DNA from 2 places in the Alcanivorax sp. UBA3183 genome. Region 1 is predicted to be linked to the other one. Evidence: predicted binding sites of a transcription regulator. Region 1 holds the regulator's gene; the other holds the start of a gene.
The links. Region 1 encodes LexA, which represses DNA repair genes until DNA is damaged. Its sites were predicted from a motif close to TACTGTNTANNTANACAGTA; they were not measured.
Positions count from the first base shown of each region.

Region 2: a site for LexA is predicted at 2,194-2,213, ahead of B3Q33_RS11765 (LexA family protein). Genes of this name have one in related genera too.

Region 1 is NZ_DEXN01000044.1:20,745-28,057, reverse strand. It holds gene topA (type I DNA topoisomerase) at 1-1,644, opposite strand, end outside; gene B3Q33_RS13900 (universal stress protein) at 1,916-2,362, shown strand; gene B3Q33_RS13895 (Crp/Fnr family transcriptional regulator) at 2,500-3,150, opposite strand; gene lexA (transcriptional repressor LexA) at 3,469-4,083, shown strand; gene B3Q33_RS13885 (DUF1499 domain-containing protein) at 4,115-4,531, shown strand; gene B3Q33_RS13880 (TatD family hydrolase) at 4,479-5,300, shown strand; gene B3Q33_RS13875 (DUF6482 family protein) at 5,406-5,711, opposite strand; gene B3Q33_RS13870 (glutaredoxin family protein) at 5,756-5,980, opposite strand; gene rlmKL (bifunctional 23S rRNA (guanine(2069)-N(7))-methyltransferase RlmK/23S rRNA (guanine(2445)-N(2))-methyltransferase RlmL) at 5,980-7,313, opposite strand, start outside.
Region 2 is NZ_DEXN01000038.1:41,002-48,314, reverse strand. It holds gene B3Q33_RS11775 (DUF3336 domain-containing protein) at 1-447, shown strand, start outside; gene umuC (translesion error-prone DNA polymerase V subunit UmuC) at 470-1,741, opposite strand; gene B3Q33_RS11765 (LexA family protein) at 1,747-2,184, opposite strand; gene B3Q33_RS11760 (hypothetical protein) at 2,351-2,635, shown strand; tRNA gene B3Q33_RS11755 (tRNA-Gly) at 2,690-2,763, opposite strand; gene B3Q33_RS11750 (SDR family oxidoreductase) at 2,890-3,870, shown strand; gene B3Q33_RS11745 (methyltransferase) at 3,965-4,939, opposite strand; gene B3Q33_RS11740 (transglycosylase SLT domain-containing protein) at 5,122-7,080, shown strand; gene B3Q33_RS11735 (class I SAM-dependent methyltransferase) at 7,178-7,313, opposite strand, start outside.

The sequences.
Region 1 (7,313 bases):
GGGGAAGCTTTCCGTCAGCCGGTCGGTGACGATATCGCCCATCTTTTCCGCATAGAAACGGCGGTTATCCTGGCGCACATAACCACGATCCTGGATGGTGGAGATGATCGCTGCATAGGTTGATGGGCGCCCGATGCCGCGTTTCTCGAGCTCTTTCACCAGGCTGGCCTCAGTGAAGCGTGCCGGCGGTTTGGTGAAATGCTGATCGATGTCCACCTGATTGATGGTCAGTGTGTCGCCTTCTTTCACATCCGGCAGCAGGGTATCTTCCTGGCCCTTGCGCGAGGCCGGCGGCTGGATACGGGTCCAACCGTCGAATTTCATGATGCGACCCTTGGCCTTCAACTCGTAGTCATTGCCGGTGGCGGTGAGCGTGGAGCTCAGGTACTCCGCCGGCGGCATCTGACAGGCAATGAACTGACGGCGAATCAGCTCGTACAGACGCTGGGCATCACGCTCCATATCCTTGAGAGAATCGGAAGTGCGGCGCACATCAGAGGGGCGGATCGCTTCGTGAGCTTCCTGAGCGCCTTCCTTGCTGCTGTAGGACAGCGGCTTCTCGGGCAGGTATTTGTCACCCAGCTTCTCGCCAATCCATTCCCGGCAGGCGGCTACCGCATCACTGCTCAGGTTGGTGGAATCGGTACGCATATAGGTGATATGGCCGGCCTCATAAAGGCGCTGGGCCATCATCATCGTCTTCTTCACCCCGAAACCGAGGCGGGTGCTGGCTGCCTGCTGCAGGGTGGAGGTAATAAAGGGTGCGGAAGGCTTCGACCGGGTGGGTCGCTGCTCGCGCTGGCTGATGGTGAGGGTGCCGGCCTGCTGCAACGCCTGGCGGTGCTGCTCCGCGTCGTCACCATTGTCCGGGCGAAAGTTCACGCCCTTGTGTTTGGCCACTTCCAGACGCAGGGCTTCACCCTGCTCGCTGTGGGTATCGCTGTGCATTTCCCAGAATTCTTCCGGGATGAAGGCACGGATTTCCCGCTCACGCTCCACCACCAGTTCCACGGCGACGGACTGCACCCGGCCGGCGGACAGGCCACGGGCAATCTTTTCCCACAGTAACGGCGAGATCATGAAGCCCACCACCCGGTCCAGGAAGCGGCGAGCCTGCTGGGCTTCCACCCGGCTCAGGTCCAGCTTGCCGGGCTGCTCGAAGGCGGCCTGGATGGCTTTCTTGGTGATTTCGTTGAACACCACCCGGTCAAAGCGGGTATCGTCACCACCGATCACTTCCCGCAGGTGCCAGGCAATCGCCTCCCCTTCGCGGTCCAAATCCGTTGCGAGATAGATGCGGTCGGCTTTCGCGGCAAGACGTTTGAGTTCATCAATCACCTTTTCCTTGCCGGGAAGAATCTCGTAATGGGCCTTCCAGCCGTGTTCCGGGTCCACGCCCATACGGTTGATCAACTGGGCCTTGGCCTTCTTCTTTTTATAGGCTTCGCGCTCCTCCTTGGGCAGGGAGCGGGTGTAGGCCGCTTCCTTGGCGCGTTCCTGAGGGGTGCTCTTCTTGGAGCCACCACTGACCGGCAGATCGCGTACGTGGCCGACGCTGGACTTCACTACGAAGTCGTCGCCCAGGTAGCGGTTGATGGTCTTGGCCTTGGCAGGCGACTCCACAATAACAAGAGTTTTTCCCATTCTCAGGTTCTCAATGGCGGCGGTTTGTTGAACAGAGCGCACCGACTACAGTGCCCCGATATGGCGGTCACACAGGCGGCGCCAGTCTTCTTCGGGCGCTATTTAGACAGCGCCGGTATGGCCGGGTCAAGCTCTGCTGTCACCGACCGTCCTTTTTTAGTAGTAGACCAGAGAGAGGGTCTTGGGCAACCCTCCCAGTGAGAAACAGGTTCTGGCAAGCCGCCCAAAGAGCGTTATACTGCGGAAAAGACACCATTTCAGGGAGAGAACCGTGACAAGCCCCTATCGCCGAATTCTGGTCGCCATTGATTGCAGTGACGAGTCTGCCCAGGTGCTATCCCGGGCGGCCGGGGTGCTCTCCGGCAACGACGGAGAGTTGCATCTGATCCATGTGATCGAGCCACTGGCACTGGCCTATGGCGCCGATGTGCCCATGGATGTGACCGACCTGCAAAGCGGGCTAATGACACAGGCCCGGGAAACCGCCGACACCTATGCCGACCGTTACCAGATACCCGCCGATAATGTCCATGTGGAGCTGGGTTCCATCGAGAAGACCATCCTCGATCAGGCCGACAAGCTGGACGCCGACCTGATCGTGGTAGGCAGCCACACCCGCAGCGGCCTGGCCCTGCTACTGGGCTCAACTGCCCGCGGCCTGGTACCGGGGGCGCATTGTGATGTGCTGGCGGTTAAGGTGGATCAGAAAGGCAGTTAATAGTTAACAGTTAATAGCGTGCGTGCCGGCGCATCCCTGACTGAAACGTAAGAGGCCGCGTCCATCCCCTGGACGCGGCCTCTTACGTTCACAAAACAGAAAACCTGTTCCGCGAAACTGTTAACTATTCACTGCCTTCAAGTGAGCTGCAACGCCCCTGTCCCTTCCGGCCCTTCCTCGTTCCAGCGACATAGCAGCTCCGCCAGTCCCTGGGCCTGAACCTTGAGGGCGGCCAGTTCTTCCCGGGTGCCTTTTTCTCCATGAAACACCGGTAGCTTGCGCATGGACTGGACCAGCTCATGGTCCGGCGACTGCATACGTTTGACTTCCAGGGTCCAGCGGATGTGGTGAACGATCATGTGGAAGAACGCCAGCCGGGTACTCAATGAATAAGGGCTGTCATCCTCGTTGAATTCATTGAAATCCAGGCTCACCAATACCGCTTCGCGGGCCGTCTCTGACACCTTGATCGTGGCGCTCCGGGGAGTACCGAGCAACATGGAAAGAGTACCAAAAACCTCCCCCGGCGATACGTAATAAAGCGGCGCGTCTCCAGTCGTATCAGATAGCACCTCAAGCTGCCCTCGCAGCAGGAAATACAGGGTGGAATCCACATCCCCGGCACGAATCACAGTGTCACCGGAACCGGCTACCCAAAGGCGGGTATTATGCTCAAGCTGGGCAAATTCGCTTTGATCATCACGGGCAATTTCATTGAAAAACGGGACACCGGATAACAGCTGCCGGATCCGTTGTTGGCCGAAGTCATTATTATTGGCCTGCTCCATCTACTATCCCCAGGTCTGATGGAATTATTATCGAAGCGTCCGCCTGCCGGGCGAATCAACACAAAGACCCGCAACCATTCAGATGCTCCCTGCAATATGCTAGTGCCACCGCTACCACAGGGCAACGATATCCTCCCGAAACTGGTAAAATTCAGCCCGCCACAACTGTTCAAATAGCACTGTTCATATTATCAGTACCTATGCTAGCATCGGTTTTGTAGCACTGTTTGTCAGCCTTGGCTGACAGCCTGGTTAGCCAGAAGCGTCGATGACGCCCGGGTATGGAACCGAAATCCTGCGGGAAACATGGAGAAGGTTATGAGCAGCAAACTCACCGATCGCCAGCAACAGGTGCTGGACTGTATCCGCGAATGCATCGCCGATACCGGTATGGCACCCACTCGCGCGGAAATTGCCGACATCATGGGCTTTCAGTCCAAGAATGCCGCCTCTGACCATTTGCGAGCCCTGGAAAGAAAGGGCTTTATCAAACTCCACAGTGACCGCTCCCGTGGCATTCAATTGCTCGACAACGCCTACTGGTCGGAAGAAGAACTGCCGATAGTCGGCAAAGTGGCCGCCGGGGTTCCCATCGAGGCCATCGAAAATGTGGAACGTACCGTGCCGGTGCCCCAGGGGCTGTTCAAGCAACGCCCCACTTACCTCTTGAAGGTACAGGGCGACAGTATGATCGAGGCAGGCATCTTCGATGGCGACCTGATCGCCGTACGCAAATCCAACGTGGCCCGTTCCGGTGAGATCGTGGTTGCCCGCATTGACGAAGAAGTCACGGTAAAGACCCTAAAGTTAAACAAGTCCAGCGCCACCCTGTTACCGGCTAACGAGGCTTATGAGCCGATCAAGGTGCCGGCTGATCAACTGATCATCGAGGGTATTTTCGTGGGGTTGATCCGTGATCCGAATTCTTTCTAGTGCCATTCTGCTATTTATGAGTGTTGCCGCCATGTCCGATACGCATCTGCTCGCCCCCTGCCCGGATTCGCCCAACTGCGTCTCCAGCCTGGCCAAAGACGAAGATCGCCGGGTGGCGCCTCTGCAGGTAGCAGAAACTCGCCAGGCCAGCATGACTCGCCTACAGGCCCTGCTGCGGCAACTTGACCGCGTCGAGTTCGATGTGGTCGGCCAGTCCCGTATCCAGGCCCGCTTCTCAAGCCGACTGCTGCGTTTCGTGGATGATGTGACATTCTATATTCGTGAAGACGGCGTGGTAGAGGTACGCTCCGCATCACGGGTCGGCTACTGGGATTTAGGTGCCAACCGTCGTCGGGTAGAATCCCTGCGCGAACAACTGGCGGAGCAGGCCCCTGATGCAAGAACCTCACACTACTCACTTCAAGACCGACATTCCCCATTGGGCTGATATCGGCGTTAATCTGACCGACAAGCAGTTCCGCGATGATCAGGATGAGGTACTTGAGCGGGCCCGTTCTGCCGGGGTGAACTGGCAACTTCTCACCGGCACTAATGTGGACGAATCCCGCCAGGCCATGGAGCTGGCCAGCCAGCACGATGATCTGTTTTCCACCGCTGGCCTTCACCCTCATAGCGCCCGCTTCTATTCCCCGGCCCTGGAAAAGGAGATGCGGGAACTGTTAAGCCACCACAGCGTAAAAGCCGCCGGCGAAATGGGCCTGGATTTCAATCGTGACTTTTCCCCACGCCCGGATCAGGAACGTGCCTTCGAGGCCCAGCTGGCCCTGGCAGTGGAATACCGGCTTCCGGTGTTTCTCCACGAGCGCGATGCCCACGAACGCTTCGCGCCCATTTTGAAAGCCTACCGGGATCACCTTGTCGGTGCGGTCGTGCACTGCTTTACCGGATCACGCCAGGCGCTTTTTGATTATCTGGATCTGGATTGCCACATTGGCATCACCGGCTGGGTGTGCGATGAGCGCCGCGGCAAGCCGCTGGCGGAATTGGTACACAACATCCCCGATAACCGGCTGCTGCTGGAAACCGACGCGCCCTATCTGCTACCCCGGGATCTGCCGGAAGCGCCCCCGAAAAAGCGGCGCAACGAGCCTTCATTGTTACCCTGGATAGGTAAGCGGGTGGCGAGTTTACGGGGACAAGATGTGGCCCGGGTGGCGGGTATGACGAGTGATAATGCGCGGGTGCTGTTCAGATAACCGAAACCCGAAACCGTTGGAGCTTTGCTCACAAAGCGAAATCTCTCTTGAGCAGGTAATGGCACCAGGCTCAAGCCTTCCCCTTGCGAGCAAGACTCCAACAGGTCAGGCTTGGCTTCGCCAGTGAAAGCGCACACGAAGCGGAGGGATCACCTCCCCTTCCGGCTGACCGACCATTTCCGCATGGGCAGAATGATGGAGCAAATGTGCGGAGTCGGTAGACAGGGTCTGAAGCTGGTTATTGGCGTGCTCGGGGCCATTGAAGCGCATGATTTTACCGCTGTCGTCGGTCACCCAGTACCAGGTATCCGCGAAGCGGACTTTGACGGTGCACACGGACAGGCAGGCCGAGAAAATCTCGACTTCATCGGCCTTGCGCTTGTGCAGTTTTTTGGGGCTGATCGTTTCCATAACAGCAATGATGATCTTGCCGCTGTGAAGCCCGCATCAATCACTCAGCCTGCCAGAAACTGCTGCACATCCAGTAGACCGAATGGCCAACCCAGCTCCCGCCCCTCTTTCATCAGCACGGGAATGCGTTCGCCATAGCGGGCCAGCAGCTCATCGTCCTCGGCCACATCAACCAGTGTCAGCGTAAGGTCCGGTGACACCATGGCGACCAGTTCACAGGCCTGTTCACAGAGGTGACAGCCCACCGTGGTATAAAGCACTACGCTCATCAGTCCTCCACATGCCGAATGGCATAGCAGACATGAATCTTGTCATTGCGGCGAAAATCTTCCGGGATGCTCCAGCGGGAAATATCTTCTACCTGATACCATTTGCTGATACTCGGGTCGAGCTGGAAACGCCGGTAGTTGCAGGAAAAATACAGTACCCCGCCCGGCTCCAGCCGACGCATGATCTTGCGGATCAACTCCCCATGGTGCTCTTCCACCACGAAGTCACTGCGCGACTTATTGTTGGAAAAGGTCGGAGGATCACAGAACACCAGATCGAACTGTTCCTGGCATTCGTCCAGCCAGCGCATGGTATCGGCGCGCACCAGCTCATGCTGCTCGGTGGAGAAGCCGTTGGCGGCCAGATTGCAGGCTGCCCATTCCAGATAGCGCTTGGAAGCATCCACGGTAACAGTGCGCTTGGCGCCGCCAACAGCCGCATGCACGGTGGCCGAGCCGGTGTAGGCAAACAGGTTGAGGAAGCGCTTGCCGCTGGCTTCCTCGGCAATTTTCAGCCGCGTGGGACGGTGATCGAGGAACAGACCCGTGTCCAGATAGTCCTGCAGGTTGATGAGCAGCTGAGCCTGGCCTTCTCGCACCAACCGGTAACGCCCCTGGCCATCCAGCTTTTGGTACTGCTGATTGCCTTTCTGACGCTCCCGGGTTCGCAGGTGCACCTGTTCGCGATGTACACCCAGGGCCGCGCGAACAGCGGTCACTGCCAGATCCCGTCGCTGTTTGGCCTTCTCCGGGTCCACGGTTTTCGGCGCCTTGAATTCCTGCACCAGTACCTGATCGCCATAGATATCCACGGCCACATTGAACTCGGGCAGATCCCGATCGTAGAGGCGATAGCACTGGATATCTTCGCGTTCCAGCCAGCGGCGCAGGTGTTTGCCATTCTTGCGCAGGCGGTTCACCAGCGGCTGGGCCCCTTCCGGCACCTCGAAAGCGGATGACTCAGCAATCGTCACCACCTCCACTTGCGCTGGCTGGCGAGAGTGGTACAGACGAATGAAGTTATTGAACGGCCCGTTCTTCAGTCGCCACTGGCTCTGCAGATCCATACCGGAGCGATCCATCACTTCCGCGTCGGCGCCCAACAACACCGCTTGCCAGTTCGGCGCCAGTTTGGCCAGCAACCGGCCCAGGGCGAAATGCAGCCAGCCAGCTTGTTGCTGCTCATCCAGACGCTCGCCCCAGGGCGGGTTAGCTACTAACAGGCCCTGATCGGCAAAATCCCGGGAACGCAGGGCGCCCAGTTCCCGACGTTCAAAATGAATGGCCTGACGAACCCCCGCCCGCTCGGCATTCTGCTGGGCCAGCTGGATAG
Region 2 (7,313 bases), on a different contig from region 1:
TCCATCGTCAGCCAGACCAACCCCCATGTGGTGCCATTCCTGTCGCGTAACGAAAATACCGACAGCTCAATGAGCACCCTGGCGGACTGGGGGCTGAAAAATGTCTCCATGAATCTGCGCTACGCCCTGCAACTGATTCAGCGCAGGGTGGAATCGAACGACGTGGGGCTGATGTTCGACAAGGCCAAGAGCATGGTCACCCAGAAGTATATCGGCGATATCAACATGATCCCGCCACGCCAGCCCATGAATGCCTTCAAAGTGCTTAATAACCCCACCTTGCAGGATGTTCGCAACTACATCCGCAAAGGGGAAAAGGCGACCTGGCCCAAGCTCGGCATGGTGGCCAACACCACCGCCATCAGCCGCACCTTCCGCGACTGTCGCGCCCGCCTGGACCGTATCGAGGAACGCATGCTCGAACAGGTACCGATGACCGCCGTCTGAGCCCTACCCTCTGCCCCGTGGCTCATCGAGCCCGGGGCAGATCGGCCCAGCGGGTGGTATAGGCCGGCGATAAATGGGCTCGGCGCATGGCCCAAACACACCGTTCATTCTGGTTCATTCCCCGACCCGCCAGCCATACCTTGCCCTTGCCGCTGCTGTTGATGGTATCCATCACCTGCATTAACGCCTTCCCTTTCTCCGCGTTTTCGTCTTCCCGAAACAGGGTGACCTGCTCACGCCCCGCCGGGCCCAGGTCCGTCAGCATGACGCCCGCCTTGCCATAGCGATAACCGGCCTGCCAGAGGGCCGTTACCATCTCCACCGCATGGTGCACCATCACCCGGGTATCTACCGTGGCTGGCGACAGACTTGTTCGGCCAGAATCGGGGAATAACTGCTGCGGCTTGCCCATCGGCGCTGTGCGGAGATAAACGCTGATGGCACCGGCACTGAGCCCTTCTGCCCGCATGCTTTCCGCCGCCCGGGCGGTGAAATCACTGACCGCCTGCCGCACCGCTGCCAGCGATGCCACCGGCTCACCGAAAGAGCGGGAATGGATAATCTGCTGACGGGGTTCCTGCCGGGCTTCCAGGGGCAGACAACTCTCGCCGTTCAACTCCCGTACTACCCGCTCCTGAACCACCGAGAACCGCTTGCGGATCAGACGATAGTCGGCACGGGCCAGATCCAGAGCCGTCTCGATCTCCATATTATTCAAACGCTGCCCGAGGCGCCGACCGATACCCCAGACCGCCGAGACCGGTGTACGTGCCAGCAGGCGCTCACGCCACCGCGGATCTGTCAGCACCAGCACGCCCCCAGTCTGCGGGTACGTCTTGGCGGCATGGTTGGCCAGCTTGGCCAGGGTCTTGGTGGGTGCCACTCCCACACACACCGGCACACCCACCCACTTGCCTACCCGTTCGCGGAGGGCCAACCCCAGCGGCTGAAGCTCCTCAGGTTGCATCAGGGACAGATCCAGAAAGGCCTCATCAATGGAGTACACCTCCACCGCCGGCACCAGGGTAGCCAGTGACGCCATCACCCGCCGGGAGAGATCCCCGTAGAGCACATAGTTGGAGGAGAACACCGCGACCCGGTGCTTGCGAATCAGATCCCGAGCCTCGAACAATGGCATGCCGGTTCTCACCCCCAGCGCCTTGGCCTCGGCAGAACCAGCCACGATGCAGCCGTCATTATTGGATAGCACCACCACCGGCCGCCCTGCCAGATCCGGCCGGAAAACGCGCTCACAGGAGGCATAGAAACTGTTGCAATCGACCAGGGCAAACATGGCACTCACCGCCGGGGCCGGGCCACCGGCCGGTGTGCATGAAGGGAAAATGTCACCACACCAAACAACTCCCACTCCTGATCCGCCAGCGGTATCGCTGCATAGCGGGGGTTACGTGGCATCAGCATGGGCTGTGGCCGCAGCCGCAACTCCTTCACGGTGAACTCCCCATTCAGCGACGCCACCACCACATCACCGTGAGATGGCTCCAGGGAGCGGTCCACCACCAGAATATCGTCCGGGAAAATCCCCGCTTCCCGCATGGAGTCCCCCTCTACCCGAAGCAGAAAGGTGGCCTCCTGCTGGCCAATGCATAGCTGGTTCAGATCCAGCGGCGCCTCCATATAGCCCTGGGCCGGGGACGGAAAACCGGCAGCAACACGTTCGGAGAAAAAAGGCAGCGCAGTCATGGGACACCACAGGAAAGATAACGATGGGGCCATGCTATCAAATACTGTCTTTATGTACAGTTAAATGACATTTCCACACCATCGATACCGGCACTGACAGAACACACAGCAAGGTAACAAAACGCAAAGAAAGGCATATCCAAACGCCGCCATGGCTGCCTTAGGGTTGGACTAACAATGCCGTCATCAGGGTGTAGTCATGATGCTTGAAGGTAACCCGGGCTGGATGTCCGACTTTCTGGAAGAAATGGGGCTGCCGGCCAGCGCCGCGTTTCAGGGATATGTGCTCTATCATCGGGAAAGTGACAGCTTTGTCGCCGATGCACCCGACCCGTCCTTTCCCCATTATGTGAAGCCTTGTGCCTGGGCTCACCGCTACCCTTACATCATGCTGGCACGGGACGCTGCCATGGACATGGAGGATGGCATGCAGGTGCAGGTGCTGTTCCGGCTGGGCGGACAGTTTCTTGCCTACCCGATCTGAAAACGCCGGATCCGGAAAAACAAAAAGCCACCCGATGGGTGGCTTTTTTTGATATGGAGCGGGTGAAGAGAATCGAACTCTCGTATGCAGCTTGGGAAGCTGCCGTTCTACCATTGAACTACACCCGCTTGAACAACCGGCAATATAGTCAAAAGGATGCGCCTTGGCCAGCGCTGATGTGAGCAGATACGCCATCATGACGGGTTTGAGGTTACACTGCGGGACAGATCAGAATGACAAAGAGGAGCGTGGCCATGCCAATGGCATTTGTGAGTGGGGCCCGGGGGTTTCTCGGTGGACACATCGTCGACCAGCTGCTGGAAAAAGGCTGGGACGTCACTGCGGTTATACGGCCACGCAGCGATGCCGCGGCGCTTCAGGCCAAAGGCGTTCAGGTCGTACAGGCTCCGCTGGATAATGCCACCGAACTGGCACTGGTGATGCCGGCAGCGCCGGATGCCGTCTTTCACGTGGCCGGCAATACCAGCCTGTGGCGGCGTGGCAACGCGCAACAGTACAGAGATAACGTACTGGGCACCCGGGCCATGGTCAGCGCGGCACTGAAAAACGTGGCGGGCCGATTTGTCCATACCTCCTCAATCTCCGCCTGGGGCATTCAGGACACCCCCATCAACGAACAGACGCCCTCCAATGCAGCTAACGACTGGATCGGCTACAACCGCAGCAAGTACCTCGCCGAGCAGGAAATAGAGAACGGTATCCGGCAGGGTCTGGACGCGGTGATCCTCAATCCCTGCGGCATTATCGGCGCCGGTGACACCCATAACTGGTCGCAGATGATCAAATTGATCCAGGACGGCAAGCTGCCAGGGGTGCCACCGGGCGGGGGCAACTTCTGTGCCGTTGAAGAGGTGGCCAAAGCACACCTGGCGGCGTTGGAAAGCGGCCAATGCGGCGAGCGCTATATCCTGGCCGGGGTGGAAGCCAGCTTTCTGGAACTGGTACAGACCATTGCCGGACAGCTCGGTAAAAAAGCCCCGTCGCGAACCGTGCCCCCGGCGGTATTGAAACTGGCCGGACAGCTATACCCCATCGGCAGCCTGTTTACCGGTAATGAGCCTCGGCTGACACCGGAAAAAGTGGCGCTGGTCACCAGCCGGGTACATGCCGACGGCAGTAAAGCCGTCCAGGAATTAGGCTTTAACGATCAGGTGCCACTGGCCACCATGATCGCAAACTGTATTCGCTGGATGGTGCAGGAACAACGCCTGTAAGAACGAAGTGGGTGGTTCGCCATGCACAAGCATGGCGCCTGCAGAAAACCGTTACCGGGAAAAGACATCTGCCCGGCAATGCCCTTTTCCTGATTTAGACCACCGCCCGGTATACCCGAAAACGCGTGGTTTCCCCTGCCACCTGCACATGGGAAAAAGCATCGTCCAGCCACTGGGCATAAGGCAGCTCGCGGTTCGCCACCAACCACATTACCCCTTCCTTGTTCAGATAGGCTGGCGCCTCGGCGATCAATCGGCGGGTGATATCGGTGGTACGCTGGCGCCGGTCATGGAACGGCGGGTTGGTCACGATCATGTCCACCCGGCCGGCCAGTGGGGAAAACAGATCGCCGCCAGTCACGCGGCCCTGCAAGCTGTTGCGAGCCAGGCTCGCAGTTGTCGCAGCGACCGCACAGGCACTCACGTCCACCGCCTGCACCTTCCACCCCTGGCTGGCCAGGCTGGCACTGATCACACCAGCACCGCAGCCCATGTCGATCATGCTTCCCCGTCTGGGCAAGCGGTGTTCTGCCATCAGATCCAGCAACAACCGGGTGCCCTCATCCAGACGGCCATGGCTGAATACGCCCGGGTAGCTGACGATTTCCAGCTCACCCACCGGAATCACCTCTCCCCAGGCCGCCAGGGTCTGCGTTTCTCCCGGCTGTAGCTGCCCGCTATACAGCTTGCAATGGCGGGCACTATCCACCAGTACCGCATCATCCACATGTGCCTGCAGATGTTTCAGTGCCCCGCGGATGCCGCCCTTCGCCGGCCCGATCAACCACAACTCCACCGGCTGACTGATTTCGCCAGCCAGCCAGTTGAGCAAAAACCGCAAGCGGTCGATGGATTTGGGCAGAGGCAACACCAGCAGGTCCACCTCGGGTGGCACCGTCGGTGCCGGCGCCCATTGCTGGGCGCCCACGGTGAAATCATCCGCATGCAACTGCAGCTGGGCATCCACATCCAGGCTTTTCAACGCCGGGTCGTTGGCATCGATCACCAGCACCTGACGGCCCGACAGAGCGCCAGCCTGGCGCAGTAGCAATTGTGTCGTGTTTTCCATAGCAGCAAGCCCGAACCGGCGGAGTAAAGTGCGCCGCAGTATAGAGCAGCAGGCGTTTTCATGTCAGGCATAACGCACTCTCAGACTTTTGTACCAGCCTGCAAGTTTTACACATTCCGCACGCCAAAGAGTCTGCCGCACCGGTAGAATTGGAACGTTGACCCGACGATGTGGAGGCTCAAATGGTTAGCGCTGCACCCTGCATTCGCGCTGTAACCTATTTTCGCGCTGTGGCACTGTTTAGCTGTTGCCTGTTTTCTTCGTTGGTAGCCGCCGCTACGGATAGCGGCGTCTTCCGCCAGGCACTGGACGCAGCACGCAATGATGACTGGAATACTCTGACCCGACTGGAAAAACAGCTGGGCGATGATCACCCCCTGCAAGCCTATCTGGATTTTCATCGGCTGCGCGCGGCCCTGCCCGACCTGGCACCGGAAAAGATAAACGACTACGCCCGGCGTTACCCCGATTCCCCGCTGCCAAACGACATTCGCCAGCTGGCCAACGTGGCTTATGGCAAGGTGGAAAAATGGGACGCCCTGCTGGCCGTCAACAGCAACGAGCCTTCAGCCACCGCGCGTCAGTGTTATTACTACCAGGCCAAATTGGCCAACGGTGACGATAGTGCCCTGCAAGCCGCTGCCGACATCTGGGCCAGCGGCCAGTCACGCCCAAATCAGTGTGATCCCCTGTTTGATCAGGCCCAGGCAGGCGGCGTCATTGATGATGCGGCAATCTGGGAAAGACAGCTGCTGGCCTTCAAGGCCAACAGCCATGGCCTGGTTCGTTACCTGGCCAGAAAACTCGAGGATACGGATTACGACACCGCCAGTGACTGGCTGGAAACCCTTTATCGGCATCCCGACAAGGTGGACAACCTGCCCACCAACATCAAACCGGAACAGCGTCAGCAACTGCTGGCCGCCGCTATACATCGCTGGGCCTACAAGGACACCGTTAAGGCACGGCAATGGTTCGATGACCACAGTCGCCGTCAAGGCCTTCGCGATGACGCCATGCGGGAAGACGCCGGCCGGCGCATCGCCTGGTATTCCACCATTCGAGGTATTGAAGAAAACCGCCAATGGCTGGACAACTGGCTGACGGTCAACCCGGATGCGGAGCTGCTGGACCAACGTGCCCGCCGCACCATCATCGAACAGGACTGGGACAGCGCGGAACTGTGGATTACCCGTTTACCTGATAGCGAACAGCAGGATTCGCGCTGGCTCTACTGGCGCGCCCGGGCACTGGAAGAACTGAACCAGCCTGACCAGGCCCGTGCCCTCTACCGGCAAGCCTCCAGACACAGAAACTTCTTTGCCTTTATGGCCGCCGACCGCCTGGGCGAGCCCTACCATTTCTCCAATGCCCAGGTGCAACCGTCCGCGGATTTCACTCCCCCTCAGGCTATCGCCCGTGTACGCCTGCTGCGCGAGCTGAACGAGGATTACGCGGCCCGTCAGGAATGGCTGTGGCTGATGTGGCACAACGATGATGCCAACGTCCGCCAGCTTGCCCAGCATGCGCTGGAGCAACACTGGTACGATCTGGCGGTACAGGCATCTATCCAGGCCAAGGCCTGGGATGTTCTCGCCTGGCGTTTCCCGCCTGCCTATCAGCGCGAGTTTGAACAGCAAGCGCAAAGGCATGATCTGGACCCCTGGTTGGCCATGGCCGTGGCTCGGCGGGAAAGTGCCTTCAATCCCCAGGCCCGTTCACCTGTCGGCGCCATGGGGCTGATGCAACTGATGCCGGGCACCGCCCGTAAGGTTGCCAAAGATGCCAACCTGGGCCGCCCCACCACCAACACCCTGCAAAACGCTGACTTGAATATCCAGCTCGGCAGCCGCTATCTGGCGGAGCTGCTGGACGAGTTCAAAGGCAACCGAGTACTGGCTCTGGCGGCCTATAACGCCGGTCCGCATCGGGTGAACAACTGGTTGAGGGAAGAGGACGAGGCGGTGCCCGCCGATGTCTGGATTGAATCCATTCCCTTCCGGGAAACCCGGGATTATGTCCAGGCCGTGCTCACCTATCGGGCCCTGTTTGTTGGGCTACACGACAACCAGGCACGCACCTCACAACTGCTCACCGAAAAGGAAAGCCAGGATCTGTATTCGGTATCGATGCTGGATTGAAAGGATATGAGCTTCTAGCTACGAGCTACTAGCTTCCAGTAAAAGAACCTGTTTTTAGGTTTTTACGCGCAGCTCGTAGCTAGTAGCTGGTTTCTTCTCAATCCAGCTGGCGGATGTGGTAATCCAGCCGGGCGCGAGCATCGCGGGTGCTGAGGGACTTGGTGGCTTCTACCCTTCTGCGCAGATGAATACTGCGGGCCGGTTCCCGGGTAAAAGCGATAATCGCATTGTGG